2 regions of the Paenibacillus sp. MMS20-IR301 genome follow, and region 2 is predicted to be linked to the other one. Evidence: riboswitches for the same ligand, from Rfam matches in the RefSeq annotation. Region 2 holds a riboswitch; the other holds the start of a gene.
What was found. A riboswitch is a leader RNA that binds a small molecule or an ion and turns the genes downstream of it on or off. The one in region 2 is predicted to bind thiamine pyrophosphate.
Positions count from the first base shown of each region.

Region 1: linked by a shared signal. The riboswitch ahead of LOS79_RS10405 (ABC transporter ATP-binding protein) and the one ahead of LOS79_RS22915 (ABC transporter substrate-binding protein) in region 2 are both predicted to bind thiamine pyrophosphate.

Region 1 covers NZ_CP135275.1:2,341,614-2,350,259, reverse strand. Annotated here, with positions in the region: gene thiM (hydroxyethylthiazole kinase) at 1-788, opposite strand, end outside; gene LOS79_RS10415 (ABC transporter substrate-binding protein) at 974-2,008, opposite strand; gene LOS79_RS10410 (ABC transporter permease) at 2,005-2,781, opposite strand; gene LOS79_RS10405 (ABC transporter ATP-binding protein) at 2,762-3,448, opposite strand; TPP riboswitch at 3,649-3,751, opposite strand; gene LOS79_RS10400 (TetR/AcrR family transcriptional regulator) at 3,821-4,447, opposite strand; gene LOS79_RS10395 (DHA2 family efflux MFS transporter permease subunit) at 4,688-6,196, shown strand; gene LOS79_RS10390 (amino acid ABC transporter substrate-binding protein) at 6,485-7,336, shown strand; gene LOS79_RS10385 (amino acid ABC transporter permease) at 7,409-8,077, shown strand; gene LOS79_RS10380 (amino acid ABC transporter ATP-binding protein) at 8,090-8,646, shown strand, end outside.
Region 2 covers NZ_CP135275.1:5,370,815-5,379,460, reverse strand. Annotated here, with positions in the region: gene LOS79_RS22950 (ABC transporter ATP-binding protein) at 1-111, shown strand, start outside; gene LOS79_RS22945 (ABC transporter permease) at 111-848, shown strand; gene LOS79_RS22940 (sensor histidine kinase) at 855-2,024, shown strand; gene LOS79_RS22935 (response regulator transcription factor) at 2,021-2,623, shown strand; gene LOS79_RS22930 (ABC transporter ATP-binding protein) at 3,079-3,903, opposite strand; gene LOS79_RS22925 (ABC transporter permease) at 3,988-4,749, opposite strand; gene LOS79_RS22920 (thiamine-binding protein) at 4,746-5,039, opposite strand; gene LOS79_RS22915 (ABC transporter substrate-binding protein) at 5,096-6,181, opposite strand; TPP riboswitch at 6,313-6,473, opposite strand; gene LOS79_RS22910 (hypothetical protein) at 6,546-8,018, opposite strand; gene LOS79_RS22905 (MFS transporter) at 8,065-8,646, opposite strand, start outside.

The DNA.
Region 1 (8,646 bases), 3.0 Mb from region 2:
AGCAGCTGCAGGCGTGACCGGCTGCTGTAGATCTCCGGTGTCACCAGGGCCAGCTGATTAAGGAAGCCGGTCTGGAAGCTGCCGGGACCCTGGCCTTCTGCCGCTTCAGCAGCAAGTTCGGCAGCAACCCCGTAGAAGGAGAGGGCTTCGGCAGCAGCCTCAAGGGCATCCCCGCCGCTTACGGCCAGAAAAGCCCCGACCACAGCACTGAGCAGACAGCCGGTTCCTGTAACCTTGGTCAGGATGGAATGTCCGTTACTGGCGATATAGGTACGGGTACCGTCCGAGATGATATCTTCTTTGCCGGTAATAATGACTACGCAGTTCAGCTTCCGCGCAGCCTTGACCGCCAAAGCGATTACGTCGCCTTCGCCTTCCCCGGCATCCACACCTTTGCTGCTCCACTGCTCTCCGGCCACATTGGCTACTTCAGCCACATTGCCGCGCAGAGCGGTAAGCTGCAGCACCTCCAGCAGTTTTGCAGTCACTTCCGTACGGTATGGCGTAGCTCCGGCACCGACCGGATCGAGGACAAGCGGCACCTTGTGCCGGTTCGCAGCCTGCCCGGCAGTGATCATCGCTGCGATGGCAGCTTCATTCAGCGTGCCGATATTCAGCACGACGGCGCCGGACATTGCAGCTACATCTGCTACCTCTTCCGGTGCATCCGCCATGAAGGGGGAAGCCCCCAGCGCCAGCAGCCCGTTCGCGGTGAAGTTGGCCACCACGATATTCGTAATATTATGTACAAGCGGATTCGCCTGCCGTACCTTCGTTATAAATGACATGATTATTCCTCCTATAAGTTTGATAGCATAAGCTTCCTTGAATGACTCCGCAAACTGGCTTCGTAAGCATTGGCTTTGAGTTTGATAGCATAAGCTTCCTTGAATGACTCCGCAAACTGGCTTCGTAAGCATGTGCTTTGAGTTTGATAGCATAAGCTTCCTTGAATGACTCCGCAAAACCACCACTAGAAATTAATAAATGCATCTGCGCTGTCCACATCCGCCGCCAGCAGACCGTTATCGCTCAGCCACTTGCGGACATTCTCCCACGAAGATGTATCCTGATGGCCGAAAGGCAGGCTTCCGGAGTCCATCAGCGGCAGCAGAATCTCCAGGCTGCGCTGCTCTATTGCCGGATCAAGCGGTGCGGTGTCATCCTGATGCGCCAGCAGCAGCTTCAGCGCCTGCTCCGGCTGGGCCTGAACGAATTGCTGGCCTTTGCGCATGGCATTTACGAAGCTTTGGAAATAGCCCTGCGAGTCCTGCAGCCCTTGTTCACTGGCAACCAGCACCAGCTCATAATAATCCGGAACCCCGTAATCTACGGGATTGAAGGAGCGGACAGGATCCCCCTCCTGCTCCAGAATCAGCTGCTCATGATTTATGAAGCCGCCCATGATTCCGTCAACACGGCCTGTAGACAGGGCCGGAACCAGCTCGAATCCGACATCAACCAGCTTCAGGGATGACGGATCGCCGCCGTCGTGCTTGACCATTGTGTTCAGCATGGCCTCATAGAGCGGAATGGAAGAATAGCCGGCTTGTCTGCCGGCTAGCTCCTTAGGCCGGGTAATCCCGCTGCCTGTGGCAACCATGAGATGATTCAGCGGGTGTCTTACCAGAGCGGCGACAGATTTCACGGGAATCTGCTCCCCTCTGGCCATCAGGACCTGCGGCTGATAGCTGAGAGCAAGGTCGACTTGTCCGGCTGCCACCAGCTTCAAGGCGTCATTGCTGTCTGCAGGCATCCGGATCTCGACCTCAAGCCCTTCTTCCGCGAAATAGCCCTGACTCTGTGCCGCATACAAAAAACTGTGGACGGCGTTCGGATACCAGTCGAGCATCAGGGTCAATTTGCGTGGGGGTCCGGCTTCGGGAGCAGTGGAGCCGGAAGCCGCCGGAGGGGTATTGCCGGAACAGCCCGGCAGAACCAGCAGAACAGAGAGTAGCAGGATATAGGGCAGCCAGGCTTTCTTTCCGGAAATGACAGGGGAATTCATGAATAACGGCCTCTTTTCTTCAGTAATATCGTTTCCAGACCGGCAATGCAGAGAAACATTGCAATACCAAGTGCGGACAGTATAACAATAGCAGCGAACATCTCGGCACTCTGCAGATTGCCGGCCATTCTCCGGCTGAAGTAACCCAGACCCCGGCTGCCTCCGAGCCATTCCCCGAGTGTAGCGCCGATGACCGAGTACACAACGGACAGCTTCAGCCCGGAGAAGAAAGAGGGCAGTGCCAGCGGAACGGATACTTTGCAAAGAATCTGCCGGCGGTTCGCGCCTAGCGTCAGCATCAGCTCCCTGTAGCTCTGCGTATTCTTGCCCAGCCCGTCATAGGTACCGACGACTACCGGGAAGAATGCCGTAAGGAAGACTATAGCTACTTTACTCCACAAGGTGTACCCGAACCACATAATGAACAATGGAGAAAGGGCAATCAGCGGGAGCGTCTGGCTGATGACGAGCAGCGGATACAGCGCTTTGGCCAGCGGTCTGAACAGATGCATGCCTGTACCCAGCAGGCTGCCGCAGACTACTGACAGGCTGAAGCCGGCCAGAACCTCAAGCAGTGTGGCGGGCAGATGAACCGTCAGCAGCAGTCTGCGGTCTGTAGCCAGTGCCGTCCAGATTGCAGACGGGGACGGGAGGATGAAGGAGGGGGTTAGCCCCAGGCGGGCTATAATCTCCCAGGCTGTGAGAATCAGCAGCGAGAGCAGGAGCGCCGGGGCGTAATTCCTTATCAGTCTCTTAAGCAAGCTGGCTGTCATTCAGCTTCAGCTCCAGTTCCTGCCGCATTGCTGTAAACTGCGGTTCATAATTCAGGCTATGCGGCCTGGGGCGGGGAAGATTGGTGATGAATTCTTCTACCCCGCCGCCTGCGTTCATCAGATAGATCCGGTCGCTGAGCAGCAGCGCTTCCTCCAGATCATGGGTGATGAACAGCACGGTCCTGTTAAGCTCCGACCATAACTCCAGCAGCCAGCGCTGAAGTCCGCGTTTGGTTATGGCATCCAGCGCGCCGAATGGCTCATCCAGCAGCAGCAGTTCATTGCCGGCTGCGAGGGTGCGCAGCATAGCGGCCCGCTGGCGCATTCCGCCTGACAGCTCATGCGGATAACAATTCCCGGCCTCTGCCAGGCCGAAGCGGTGCAGCATGTCCCGGATCCTGCCGGCAGCTTCTTCCCTGGAACAGCTGCGGTTCAGCTCCCAGGGCAGCAGGCAGTTGCCCAGCACCGTCCGCCAGGGCAGCAGGAGATCCTGCTGCGGCATGTAGCCTACCTCACCAAGCCGCTGCCGGGCAGAAGAAGGTATGCCGCGCAGCGACAGCACACCGCCGCCGGGCTCAAGAAGACCGGCGATAATTTTGAACAATGTGCTTTTGCCGCAGCCGCTGGCGCCGACGACAGAGATGAATTCACCGCGTCGGATATTCATTGAGAGGCCGGCGAATACCGGATTCCCCGGTGCAGAATCAAAGGAATAAGACAAGTTATGAATGTTAATCATAGTCTGTTGAAGCTGGCCTCCCGGTTAAGTGAAATAGCGTTACGAATACAAGAAAGACCCATCCATTTCCGGAGGAAATGAATGGGCCTTGAAGGTACAGTAAGCTGCGCACGGATGCGGAACTGCATATACATTCTGCTCCACTTCCCTCCGCTGGTATGATCCAGATCAGGTTCCAAGGGTCCGGAGCTTAAGCTCCGTCTCAGTCGGCCGACTCCCCTAGTGAAATAACAGGTGCTATTGAATTCGTAATTGCTACTTAATATACCATAATTTCCCCGCTTGTAAAGACCTTGCTGTTCAGCGCCCGGCCAAGCCTGTTACGAACAGGGTGACAATTCCGCGGGAAATATCCTGCTTGGAAGAGCCGTGGCGCTTCTGTTCATAGAGATACAGATCGGGGCTGAGGACCGAGATGAGGGCGGTGGCAGCGAAGCGGGGATCGATCCCGATAATCTCGCCGCCTGCAGATGCACGCTGCAGCAGCTCAGCCATAATCAGCCCAAGCCGCTGGAAAAAAGGATGCTCAAACTGGGTAAGCTGCTTCTTGCCGGTGAACTCGGATTTGATCATGTTCAGCAGCTCAGCATACTGCTCAATGAAATCTACTACCTGCTCAATGCTGCTCTGCAGACGGGCCAGTGAAGATGACCCGCCTGTGCCGGCTGCAAGCTGCTGCTCCATCCCGGAGAGAAACCGCTCCGTGCTGTCGAGCAGCAGGGCTGAACAGATTTCCCCCTTATCCGTGTAACGCCGGTAGAGGGAGCCTTGGCCGATCCCGGCCCGCTTGGCGATACGGTGCATACTGACGGCCTCAAGTCCGCTTTCGGTGAACAGCTGGCGGGCAGCTTCCAGAATCCGCTGCACGTAGGGATCAGCGGATTCTTTTACAGAAGGCGTAATAGTTTCTGTATTTGCTTTTGACATAAGCCCGGTTTCAGGTTTGTTTATTTTCATGAAATCACCTTTCAGTAACAGATATTCTATTTGCACTATTTTGCACTATTTGCAGAAACGAAAGAAAATGAATTGACATAGCGGACAATTGTCCGTAGACTATGAAATGCAAGTGCGGACAGTTGTCCGATGGCTCGATTATCTCAATTATATAGACAAACCTGTCCGCCGGTCAACGCAGCCTGCGGACAGACCAGGAGGAGCAGAAATATGGATCAGACCTTAAGGGAGAATGAGGAATTCCGGCTGTCCGGCATTCTAGTTCCGCTGTTGGCGATTATCTTCGGTGTATTTATGGTTGTGCTGGACAGTACTGCAATGAATGTGGCATTGTCCAGACTGGTAGTGGATTTCAACACCGATCTGCATACCCTGCAGTGGATTGTTACGGGATATATGCTTGCACAGGCCTCAGTGATTCCCTTGTCGGGCTGGCTGTCTGACCGGTTCGGGGCGAAGACGGTTTTCCTGACTGCAGTCATTGTATTTACAGCCGGCTCGATTCTGTGTGCAACCCCCGGCAGTGCAGAATGGCTGATTGCTTTCCGTGTTCTGCAAGGGCTGGGCGGGGGCTGTGTGCTCCCGGTAGGCATGGCCTATGTGTACAGGCTGGCACCAAAGAGCAAGGTCGGTGTTGTGATGGGCATTATGGGAATTCCGGTATTGTTCGCTCCGGCCATCGGGCCGGTGTTGTCCGGCTGGCTGGTGGAGTACCATTCCTGGCGCTGGATCTTCCTGATCAACATCCCGATTGGCATTATATGTGTGCTGATCGGATTGCGCAAGCTGCCGGGTACCAAACGGACAAGCGTCCCCGGAATGGATAAGCTCGGGATGATTCTTGGGCCTCTGGCCTTTGCCTCACTTACTTACGGGGTCAGTCAAGGCGCTGCCAGCTGGACTTCAGACAAGACACTGGCCGGTTTGGCGCTTGGAGCAGCTGCATTAATTGCCTTTGTGATTGCCGAGCTGCGTTCCCGGACCCCGCTCCTGGAGCTGCGGATTCTGCGGTCGGTTGATTTCACCACCGGCATTATCGTCCAGTGGATTGCCCAGTTTGGTTTATACGGCGCGTTATTTCTGCTGCCGCAATTTCTCCAGCAGGCGCGCGGGTTCGGCGCCTTCGATACCGGTCTGGCGCTGCTGCCGCAGGCCGTTGCCTCGGGACTGATGATGCCGGTTGCCGGGATTCTGTTCGACCGGATCGGGGTTCGCTGGCTCGTCGTCTGCGGCCTGAGTCTGGTCTCCGGGGCGCTTTTCCAGTATTCCCATGTAGATCTGACGACCCAGAGCCGGGAGCTTATTCTTCCGCTAATCATGTGCGGTGCCGGGATGGGGCTTATGATGATGCCGATGAACACCCATCTGCTCAATAAAGCGCCCGTCCATCTGGTCAACCGCGTAACCTCGCTCACGAATTCCATGCAGCAGGTCATTAATTCTCTGGCGGTGTCGACACTTGTTACCATTCTAACCTCCAGAACTGCAGCGCGCGGAGCGGAGATGCAGGAAGCGGCAGCCGGACAGAACACTGCCAGTGCCTCGCAGGAAGCTCTTACAATGGCTAAGCAGACTGTCCTGGCTCAAGGGTTCGCAGATACCTTCCATATTATGATCTTTGTTGCTTTGGGCGGCGCGGTGCTCGGACTGCTGCTGCGCCGGGGACGCAAAGCCGGAAGCAGCCGGGACAAGCCGGTGCCTGAAATCATGCACGGCTAGAAGCAGCGTGCTAACCGCTTAATACAGCAGCGATTCTCCAGTTACCCGGAGGATCGCTGTTTTGCATATTCAGCAGTGCCATTTCCCGGTTCTCCGTGCAGATTATCTGCCCGTCCGCTGATGTATAACCGGGAATTTGGGTAAGCTAAACTATCAAAAATACAAAATAATATAAATCCGATAAAAATAATCGGAAAAAGTATTGACGCGTGCAGTAAGGCGATGTTACTATTCATTTTGCCGGAACATCCGGGACCTAAAGAGAAAAGATGAGAGGGGATTAATCTAATGAAGAAATTAAGCCTGACACTTGTACTGCTCCTGACCATGGTGGCGGTTGCGGCTTGCGGCAGCAACAATAATAATAGTGCAGCAACCGGGGGGAATGCAGCAGAGCCTACGGCAGCTGCCGGTAATAATGCGGCACCGGCAGAGCAGAATAGCCTGGAGGCTGTTAAGGCCAGCGGCAAGCTGCGGATCGGAACCGAGGGTACTTATGCTCCGTTCACGTTCCATGATGCGAACGGCAAGCTGACCGGCTTTGACGTAGAGATTGCTGAAGAAGTGACGAAACGTCTGGGCGTGGAACCGGAGTTCATCGAAACCCAATGGGACGGCATATTTGCCGGGATGGATGCGGGGCGGTTCGATACCATTTTCAATGAAGTTTCCATTACGGATGAGCGCAAAGAGAAATACGATTTCTCTGACCCGTATATCGTATCCAAAGCGGTGCTGATCGTACCTGAAGACAACCAGGATATCAAGACCTTTGCTGATCTGAAAGGCAAGAAAGCCGGCCAGTCCCTGACCAGCAACCTTGGGCAGATTGCTATCGACAACGGTGCGGAAATTGTATCTACCGAAGGCTTTAACCAGGCGATTGATCTGCTGACCTCCGGACGGATTGATGCAACCGTTAATGACGGCTTGTCGTTCCTGGATCTGAAGAAGCAGAAGCCGGATATCAAGATCAAGCAGGTGGATGAGATTGCTGAAGGCTCGCATAGTGCAGCTGTCTTCCTGAAGGGCAATGACGAACTGGTTCAGGCAGTGAACGAAGCGCTGGCAGCAATTCACAGTGACGGAACGTACCTGAAGATCTCCGAGAAATATTTTGGAGCTGACGTATCGAAATAAGCTCAGGTAACTTATGGACAGGGGCGGAGCCGGAAGTCTCCGTCCTGCTTGTCCGGGAAGGGTGTCAGAGAGATGGATGACCGTAAAATACAAATATTCCTCGATTCACTGCTGCCTCTGTTCAAAGCCGGGGTGGCTTTTACCATTCCGCTGACGCTGGTCTCCTTTGTACTCGGGCTTACACTGGCTGTAATTACAGCCTTGGTCCGCTTATCCTCCTGGAGGATTCCGAAGCTGATCGCCGGCTTCTACGTCTGGGTGATCCGTGGAACACCGCTGCTGCTGCAGCTGTTTATTATTTTCTATGGCCTTCCGTCAGTCGGGATTGTGCTTGATCCGTTCATTGCAGCCGTTATCGGCTTCACCCTAAGTGTCGGAGCCTATTCGTCGGAGATTGTCCGGGCGGCTATTCTGTCCATACATAAAGGTCAATGGGAGGCTGCGTTCTCCGTCGGCATGAGCCGGGGGCAGGCGCTGCGGCGCGTAATTCTGCCTCAGGCTGCCCGTGTTTCGGTACCGCCCTTATCGAACTCTTTCATCAGTCTTGTGAAGGACACCTCACTTGCCGCCAGCATCACTTACGTGGAGATGTTCAGAAAAGCACAGCAGATCACAGCCACAACCTACGAACCGCTGCTGCTCTATTGTGAAGCCGGGCTGTTCTATCTGCTGTTCTGTTCGGTGTTGTCGGTGCTGCAGAAATACCTGGAGAAACGGCTGGACCGTTATTCGGCCGGTTAAGGAGGAAGACCTATGATTGAAATACGGCAACTGCATAAATCCTTCGGGCCGCTGGAGGTTCTGAAGGGTGTTGATCTCACGGTCGAGCATGGCCAGGTGATGGTGATAATCGGACCTTCCGGCTCCGGGAAAACAACGCTGCTGCGCTGCTTCAACCTGCTGGAGCTTCCTGACAAGGGCCGGCTGACCGTAAATAAAATCCGGCTTGAATTCACTCCGGGCGTCAAAATCCCGCAGCGTTCCTTGCTGGCCCTGCGCCAGCAGACTGGAATGGTCTTCCAGTCCTACAACCTGTTTCCGCATATGACGGCCCTCGGCAATGTAATGGAGGGACAGGTGACGGTGCAGAAGCGGTCCAAGGAGGAAGCGCGGGCGAAGGCGCTCGCGCTGCTGGAGAAGGTGGGACTGGCTGACAAGGCGGATACGTATCCGCACCAGCTGTCCGGCGGCCAGCAGCAGCGGGTAGCCATTGCCCGGGCAATGGCTATGGAGCCTGAGGTGCTGCTGTTCGATGAACCGACCTCGGCGCTTGATCCGGAGCTGGTCGGTGAGGTGCTGAAAGTAATCAG
Region 2 (8,646 bases):
CGGGCTATTTTTACAGGGGGGCTGGCGGTAAAGGATGTTCAAATTGATCAGGGGAAGCTGGATGAAGCGTTCGAGCAGCTGACTATGAGCCTGGAGGAGAAAGCACAATGATGAAACAAATGATGGCCCAATGCAAGGCGGAGCTGCTGCGGATTATCCGCAATCCCTATTATGTGTTCTGGTCGCTGCTCATGCCGATTATGTTCTATTTTATATTTACGAAGGTGGTTAACACAGGAACGGATGATGCCCCGCAGTGGCAGGCGCATTATCTCATGTCGATGGCGGCTTTCAGTGTGATGGGCTCGGCGATCATGACGCTCGGCATCCGGCTGGTGCAGGAACGGACCCAGGGCTGGAATACGTACATCCGGATTACTCCGCTGCCGGCATCAGTTTATTTTCTGGGAAAAATGTTTGGCCAAACCGTAATGCATCTCTTCTCGGTGCTGTGCATCTTTGTGGCCGGCTATCTGATTAACGGGGTGTCGCTGTCTGCTGCAGAATGGCTGCTTAGCGGGCTGTGGCTGATCCTGGGTTCATTGCCATTTCTCGCGCTCGGTACGATTATCGGCTCAATGAAGCGGGTGGATACGGCCAGCGGAGTGAGCAACGTGCTCTACATGGGACTGGCAGTAGCCGGAGGGATGTGGATGCCCCTGGAGATTATGCCCAAAATCATGCAAAGCATCGGAAAGTGGCTGCCTTCCTACAATTATGGAAGCGGGGCGTGGGCCATTGTGAGCGGAGAGTCGCCGAAGTGGGATTCAGTGCTACTGCTCGCCGGCTACCTGGCCGTATTTATGCTATTATCGGTGTATATCCGAAAAAAACAGGAAGCGGTGTAATGTACAATGGCAGCACTTAAGCAGTTCCGGTTCTTCCCGCAAAGGTTTGGCTTTTTCCCTTTTATCTGGCTGATCTATCTGGTGTTCCCGGTCCTCAATCTTAAAGGGTACAGCGGATTAAAGCTGATGGCAGGGTACGCGCTGGTTGTGCTGTTCACGGTTACGTACCGTCAGCTCTACTGGTCGGTAGGCCGAACGTATTCCGTCTGGCTGGGGCTGCAGATGCTGCTGATTACGGTGTTATGCCTTGTGTTCAGTCCTTACAATCTGTATATGGGTTTTTTCACCAGTAACTTTATCGGCTGGTACACTGATTTGCGCAGGTTCAAAAAGGCTTTTGCAGTATTTACAGTGATGGTGATTGGTTTGGCGATTGTATGCTTTGGCCAAGTTTACACTACGGAGGGCCTGTTCCTGTTTCCTTTTGTTATGATGATGCTGATTTCGCCCTTTGGCATCCGCTCGATGAACCGCCGGCGGATGCTGGAGAAGGAGCTGGATCAGGCCAATGAGGTCATCAAGGAGATGGTCAAGCGCGAGGAAAGGATGCGGATTGCCCGTGATCTGCATGACACAATGGGCCATACTCTGTCGCTGATTACACTCAAGAGCCAGCTTGTCGAGAAGCTGGTCTCCAAGAATCCGGAGCGGGCGCAGGCCGAAGCGCGGGAGATTCAGCGCACTTCCCGCGCTGCGCTGCGCCAGGTAAGGGAGCTGGTCTCGGAGATGCGTGCGGTCTCTGTGGCAGAAGAGCTGGCTGAAGCCGGGGAGATGCTGCGCAGTGCAGAGATCGTGCTGGAAGTCGACGGTGATGCGGCGCTTCCGGAAGTATCCGACCTGACGCAGAATATCCTCAGCCTCTGCATTAAGGAGGCAGTGACGAACATCGTCAAGCACAGCCGGGCGAATCTGTGCCGGATCGGCATTGCAATGACGGCCGGAGAGGTGCGGATAACGGTGGAGGATAACGGCGTTGGAATCGGGGCCGGACAGCAGGGCCGGGGGGCTGAGGGAGAGGCACACCGCCAGGACGGCAATGGCATGAAGGGGATGGCCGAGCGGCTCGCGCTGATTGACGGTTCTTTGAGCCTGACTCCGCTGGCCGGCGGCGGAACGCTGCTGACTGTGGTAACTCCAAGAGTAGTCAAGGAAGGAAAGGATGGAGAAACAGCATGATAAGCATTGTGATTGCCGAGGATCAGCGGCTGCTGCGCGGGGCGATGGCCTCGCTGCTGGATCTGGAGGATGATATTGAGGTGGCCGGGGAAGCCGGGGACGGAGCTGAGGCACTGGCATTAATTGAACGGATTCAGCCGGATGTCTGTCTGATGGATATTGAAATGCCGCTGATGAGCGGCCTGGAGGTGGCGGAGATCCTGAAATCGCGGGGCTGTGCCACCAAAATCATCATCCTGACCACCTTCGCCCGTCCGGGATATTTTGAGCGGGGCGTGAAGGCCGGGATACAGGGATATCTGCTGAAGGATGAGCCGGTGGACAAGCTGGCGGAGGCAATCCGCCGGGTCATGGCCGGACACCGCGAGGTATCCCCGGAGCTGGTCTTCGGCAGCCTGCGCGAAGAGAACCCGCTGTCAGACCGTGAGCGGGAGATTCTGAAGCTGGCCGGAGCGGGCAAAAGCGCGGGGGAAATCGCTTCGGCGCTGCATCTCTCCTATGGCACTGTCCGCAACTACATCTCGGAGATTCTCGGTAAGCTGGAAGTGAAAAGCCGGATTGAAGCGGTGCGTCTGGCGGAGGAGAAGGGCTGGATGTAGAGTTGGGGACTGGCGGTAATTGCCGGCGGGAGGGTGATTAGAATTTTTGCTGTAGCGGCATAATTGGCGATGGAGAATCGGGCAGGAGGTTGGGCAGCGGACGGTGCTTGGAAGTTGAGTAAAATAGAGTGTTGGAGTGTTGTGGATAGCGGTGAGGGTAAGCTGGGGAGCATGAGGATGCTGGCAGTAGTGGGCTGCAGGGAATTAAGTGGAAAAACGACACTTAAAAATGGGGAAATCTCTATATGCGCTGTAATAGTTGGAAAAACAACACTTAATTTCACTCATACTAGCTAGAATGGGTAAAATAGAAAGAATTAAGTGTAGAAAATCCAACTAATCCCGTCACAGAAGATAGAGCGAAGAAATTAAGTGTCATAAATCCAATTAAATAGTACCGCACCTCCCTGCCCCCGGCCAAACCATCCGGCCATACTGCGGCAGCGCGGCTAAGTCTAACCCTTCGCCTGCTCCTCGCGCATCCACTGCGAGAGCTGGCGCTTCAGCCGGAGGAACTCCGGCGCGTCCAGTACCTCTTCACGGCGCGGACGAGGGAAAGGGACATCCACGCTGTGGATGACTGAACCGGGCCGTCCGGAGAAGACGTAGATGCGGCTGGAGAGCAGCAGCGCCTCTTCGATGTTGTGGGTGATGAACAGCACGGAGCGGCGGTTCTCCTCCCACAGCTCCAGCAGCCAGCGCTGCATCTGCTCGCGGGTCAGCGCATCCAGCGCGCTGAACGGCTCGTCGAGCAGCATCAGCTCCTGCGGCGACAGCAGGGCCCGCAGGAAGGCGGCGCGCTGCTGCATGCCGCCGGACAGCATATGCGGGTAAGCGTGCTCGAACCCGCTGAGGCCGACCTTGGCCAGCCAGTGCCGAGCAGCCTCGCGGGCACCCGGCTGCGGTGCCGCCTGCAGCTCGGTGCCGAGCAGGACGTTGTCGAGGATGCTCCGCCAAGGGAACAGGGCGGGCTGCTGCGGCATGTAGCTGATCCTGCCGCGCGCTCCGGTGACCTCGCTGCCGTCCATCCGGACGGTTCCGGCATCGGGCAGCGTCAGGCCGCCGATAATGTGGAACAGGGTGCTTTTGCCGCAGCCGGACGGGCCGACAATGGAGACGAACTCCTGAGGCGCTACCTTTAACGAGACATCATGGAGGACCGGGGTTTCCCGGCGGCGGTGGGTGAAGGTCTTCGAGACCCCGCTGACCTCCAGTGCAGGCGTAATGTTCCGGTGCTCAAGGCGGCTGGTGTCAATACCGTCCGTCTTGGTAAGTTTAATATCAGTAAGATGAGACAAGTCGGACCCTCCGTTCTTCTTTGCCCGTAAGCAGGCTGCTTCCGGGTGAATATCCTTCCATAAAGGCTATGCCTCTTTACGCGGCTTCCAGCGCACCAGCCACTTCTCCAGCAGCGCAATCAGTGCGAACAGCACGAGGCTCAGCAGCACAATAACGGCAATGGCGACGAACATCCGGTCTGCGCGGTAAGAAGCTTTCTGGAGCAGCAGATAATAGCCTATCCCTTTGTCTGCGCCAATCCACTCGGCAACGACGGCGCCCATGACGGCGTAGGTTGCGGAGATTTTGAGTCCGGAGAAGAGCGCGGGCAGGGAGCCGGGCAGCTCCAGCTTGGTGAAGATTTGCCATTTGCTTGCCCCGGCCATCTTCATATAATTCATCATTACCCCGTCACTTTGCGCCAGCCCGCCCATAGCGGCAACGGCGACCGGAAAAAAGCAGACGAGAGTGATTAGAACAATCTTAGGCAGCAGCCCGAAGCCGAACCAGACAATCAGCAGCGGTGCAAGAGCGATGGAAGGCACATTCTGGCTGAGAATCAGCAGCGGATAGATGGCCCGCTTAAGCCAGGGCAGCAGATGCAGCAGCAGGGCTACAATGAGGCCGATACCTGTGCCGACCGGGAAGCCGACCAGGGTCAGCCGGAGGGTAGCCGCCGTATGGGCCCAGATGCCGGAAGCATTACCCTTCGTTTCACGCGCAATATCCGCCGGACTCGGGAGCTGATAGGCCGGGATATGGAACAGGGAGACCGCTAACTGCCAGACGCCCAGAAAAAAGATGACCGCCACAAGGGGCGGCCAGATCAGTCTCCAGGTGCTTCTCACGGCCGGTATTTCTCCGTCAGCTTGTCCATGCTGATGCCGCCCGGGTTATGGGCGATTTTGATCTGCGAGATCACGCTTGGGCTGCCCTTGGCAATCAATGCCTCATGCATTTGCCGCACAACCTCAAGCAGCTCGGTAAGCTCGCCCTCCATCGTCGTTTCAAGCGGATTCACCTGATGCTTAACCCCCGACTGCTGAATTACCTCAATTGCCGTGTCCACGTAAGGGATGGAGTCCTCATTATTAGGAGTCTTGGGAATTACCTGAATGCTGAGCAGTGTATTAGCCATTATTAATCAATCCTCTCGGGTAGGTTATCGTTCCTGTAAGATATGGTTCCTGTAAATTACTGTTCCGGCAAAAATTCATTTGTAAACGTACCTGCTGCATCCAGCGGCTTGTCGAGCAGCTTCAGACCGTACATCCAGTCGGCATAATTCTGCCATACTTCCAGCTTCTGCTCACCCCAGCGGGCGGCATCGTCTTTATATTTCGGGCTTAGCCATTTCTGGCTGGCCAGAACCAGCTCAGGATCAAGATCAGGCACGGCATCGGACAGCACTACAGCCGCTTCTTCCGGATGATCGATTGCATACTGATACCCTTTCGACGTAGCCTTGAGGAAGGCCTTCACCACTTCAGGATGCTCGGCGATTTCCTTCTCGCTGGTCGTCAGCACCGGCGTGTAATAATCCAGCTGCGGCGCGTAATCCTTCAGGTACAGCATGTCCAGCGGCTCCCCGCGCAGTTCGGCCTCGATACCGGTCCAGGCGTAGAAAATCCAGGCGAAGTCAATATCGCGCTTCACGGCGGTGAAGAAATCGGCTTCGCCGATGTTCACCAGCTTCACTTTGGAGACATCTCCGCCTTCAGGGTCCATGATCGCTTTCATGGCTGCTTCCTCTGCCGGAGAACCCCAGCCGCCGTAAGTTTTACCTTCAAAATCCTTCGGCGTCTTAATATTCCGGTCCTTCGGAGCGGCGAAGCCTGAAGTATTATGCTGAATGATGGCAGCGACGGATACGAGCGGCACATCCTGCAGGCGGGCCAGTGTCAGTGCCTCCTGCGCGCTGATGCCGAACTGGGCTTCGCCGGAGGTGACCATCGTATCGGAGCCGGCAGCGCCAGGCTGCACGATCTCAACGTCGAGGCCTTCCTCGGCGTAATATCCCAGCTCTTTAGCGGCGTACAGGCCGGTGTGATTCGTGTTTGGTGTCCAGTCCAGGGCGATCTTGACCGGGATTAACGCCGCCGGTGCCTCAGTAGCCGTGCCGGCGGTTGCCTCAGGAGCAGCCGTGCTGTTCCCGGCGGCAGGCTCGCCGCCTCCGCCGTTGCCCGCTGCGTTCCCGCTGTTGTTCCCGCCTCCGCAGCCGGCTATCATGATTACAAGCAGGCAGCTGAGCACGAGCAGCAATGTTTTTTTGACTCCCATTCCTTATCTCTCTCCTTCCAGCAATCCCTAGTCTTCCAAAATTCAGAATAACGCATACCAAAAAAGCGCCCCGGAGATCCGGGACGCCAGTTACTTGCGCAAGGGGGTTCAATGCAGGACCCGTAAAGGGGCTGTAATTGAATGAAAATTCCTACGCTGGCATTATCCAGATCAGGTATAAGGGTCAGTATCTTTCCGCAGATATGGATACCCTCCTGTTACGGACGTTCTGCCATTTCTGCTTGCGGGATACAATCTCAGCCGGCCAATTCCAGCACCCCTGGTTCTATGAAGTTCACGGGTATTGCTATGTTCTTACGGTGTATTATAGACGGCACTTTGCCGGTTGTCCAGTCTATGACCCTTAATCTTTATCATAGAACCGTTTTCTGCGGCGGCTGCGTACTGCGTTCCAGGCCTCTCTGAACGTCAGCCCGAGGCTGACTGCAATCCCTGAAAAGGTGAGGAACAGGGCGAAATATTCAAACGGGGAGTATCCCAGCATTTTGCCCCAGTCGATCTTTCCCTTCAAGTCCTCGATGACCTGATTCATGCCGTAAATCCCGCTGACCACCGTAAACACAGTGAGTACCATGAGCAGCGTGTCCCGCCGCTTGGCCTGGAATTTATCCTGATACTGAAACAGGTCATTCAGCGTCATTTTCACCTCATCAAAGAGGGCATCATTGCCGTACACCTTCCGCAGCTGGAAAAAAATCTCCCGGCCCTGCGACTGCGAAATCAGCTCCAGAAAATAGAACTTGGCCGAAAATTTGTTGATCAGGAAAATCAGATTCTCGATTTCATCGGAATCGTGGTTGATGCGCAGCCGGGAGTGCAGGTTGGCGAGCTTCAGGAGCACGATTTTATGAAAAATACTCAACAGGAAGCCGTAATAATACTCGCCGTACATCTGATTGATCAACTGGGTGGCGACGTCCGGCTTAGCCCGGCTCAGACAGCAGAAGGTCTGCTCATTGGTCATGTAATAGGTGTCCGGTCCCCAGCGGCTGTAGCAATGCTCACGGGTATACTGCTCAATATATTCGGGATCGCTGGCACTCATATAGGGCCTGTTCTCCACATTCAGCCCATCCAGCTGGGAGGCCCGGTAACGCAGCTCCACACTGATCTCATCGTCATCCTCCCGGCGGTCAAAGCCGTAAAAAGCCTGTACCAGCATCCGCTCATCGACGAAGAAAGGCAAGGTTTCAAAATATGCGCCATTGATTTCCGCAGGGTCCAGAAACGGCTCCAGGCCGGACACCAGATCCTTGAATACGAAATCCTCTACCTGATCGAATGATTTATCCTCGCAGTGGATACGGGTCTGTTTATCCTGATAAGAAACATCCTCCAGCATACGGAAGCGGTCGGCGAATTCCACCGCTATGCTGAAGGGGAGATGCTCCTCCCGGATTTCGACCCTGACATTAAGGAAGCCGAGCTGAAACGGGCAGATGAACACATCGGTGGAGAGCACGCGGAAATTCACAGGCTGAAGCGGCATGTCGAGCCGGCAGTCCAGATTGTTCGCACGGGAGAAGCGCCGGAAGGAGTCGGTATCCTTCTCACGCGGAAACAGTACATGGGCGGCAAACGGCAGGTAGCTGCGCTCCATTTTCTCATGAGAGACACAGTGCTTTTCCCCGTAATAAGCATGCTCCAAACCTTTATTGTCCAGAAAAAAAGGCATAAACCCGTCCTCGCGCAGGCGTCCAATCAGCTCCTTGTCCTCTCCCGTCTTAATGGAGAACGGGAAAATGAATTGCAAGAGTGCTGTATGAAGCGTGGGTTCGTTCGCAAATTCAGTTTGTCCGGATTGCTGCTCAGCCATATTGGACTCCGTCCTTATAATCAGAATAATGATCCTGCCTGCTATATTACCCGATTTTCCATGCGGCCACGCTAAGCAGGAATAATGCGCCGGCGAGCGCGGCCAGGAGCGCCGATGTCTGTGCAAGCTGCAGATGATCCATGGACCAGCCGGTGAGGAGCGGTAATACCGCCCCGCCGATTCCGCCGGAGGCGATCATGATGCTCGGTGTGGATTCCTCGGCTCCGGGCAGCAGCTTGCTGGAGAAGACGAGGGCGATGGAGAAGAGGCCGGACATGAACAGCCCAAGCAGCAGAATGACGGCAAATGCGGCAATCCGGTGCTCGGTAAACGGGAAAATAATCAGTAAAAGCAGTGCGGCAAAGCAGCTGACCAGCACATAAAGGCGGTAAGAGAACCGCTCGGCAATACTGCCTGCGAACAGCCTGCCGGCCGACATGGCCAGCCAGAAGAAGGTGACGGTCAGTGCCGCCGAAGCCTCGCTCATGCCCAGCTTGGCGATAAAGATCGCCGGCATGAAATTAACCAGACTCATCTCCGTGCCTACATAGAGGAAGAAGAAAACAATGAACAGGCCAAGCAGGACCCATTGTTTGCCTTTGTACGGCAGCTGGCTGAACCGGGTTCG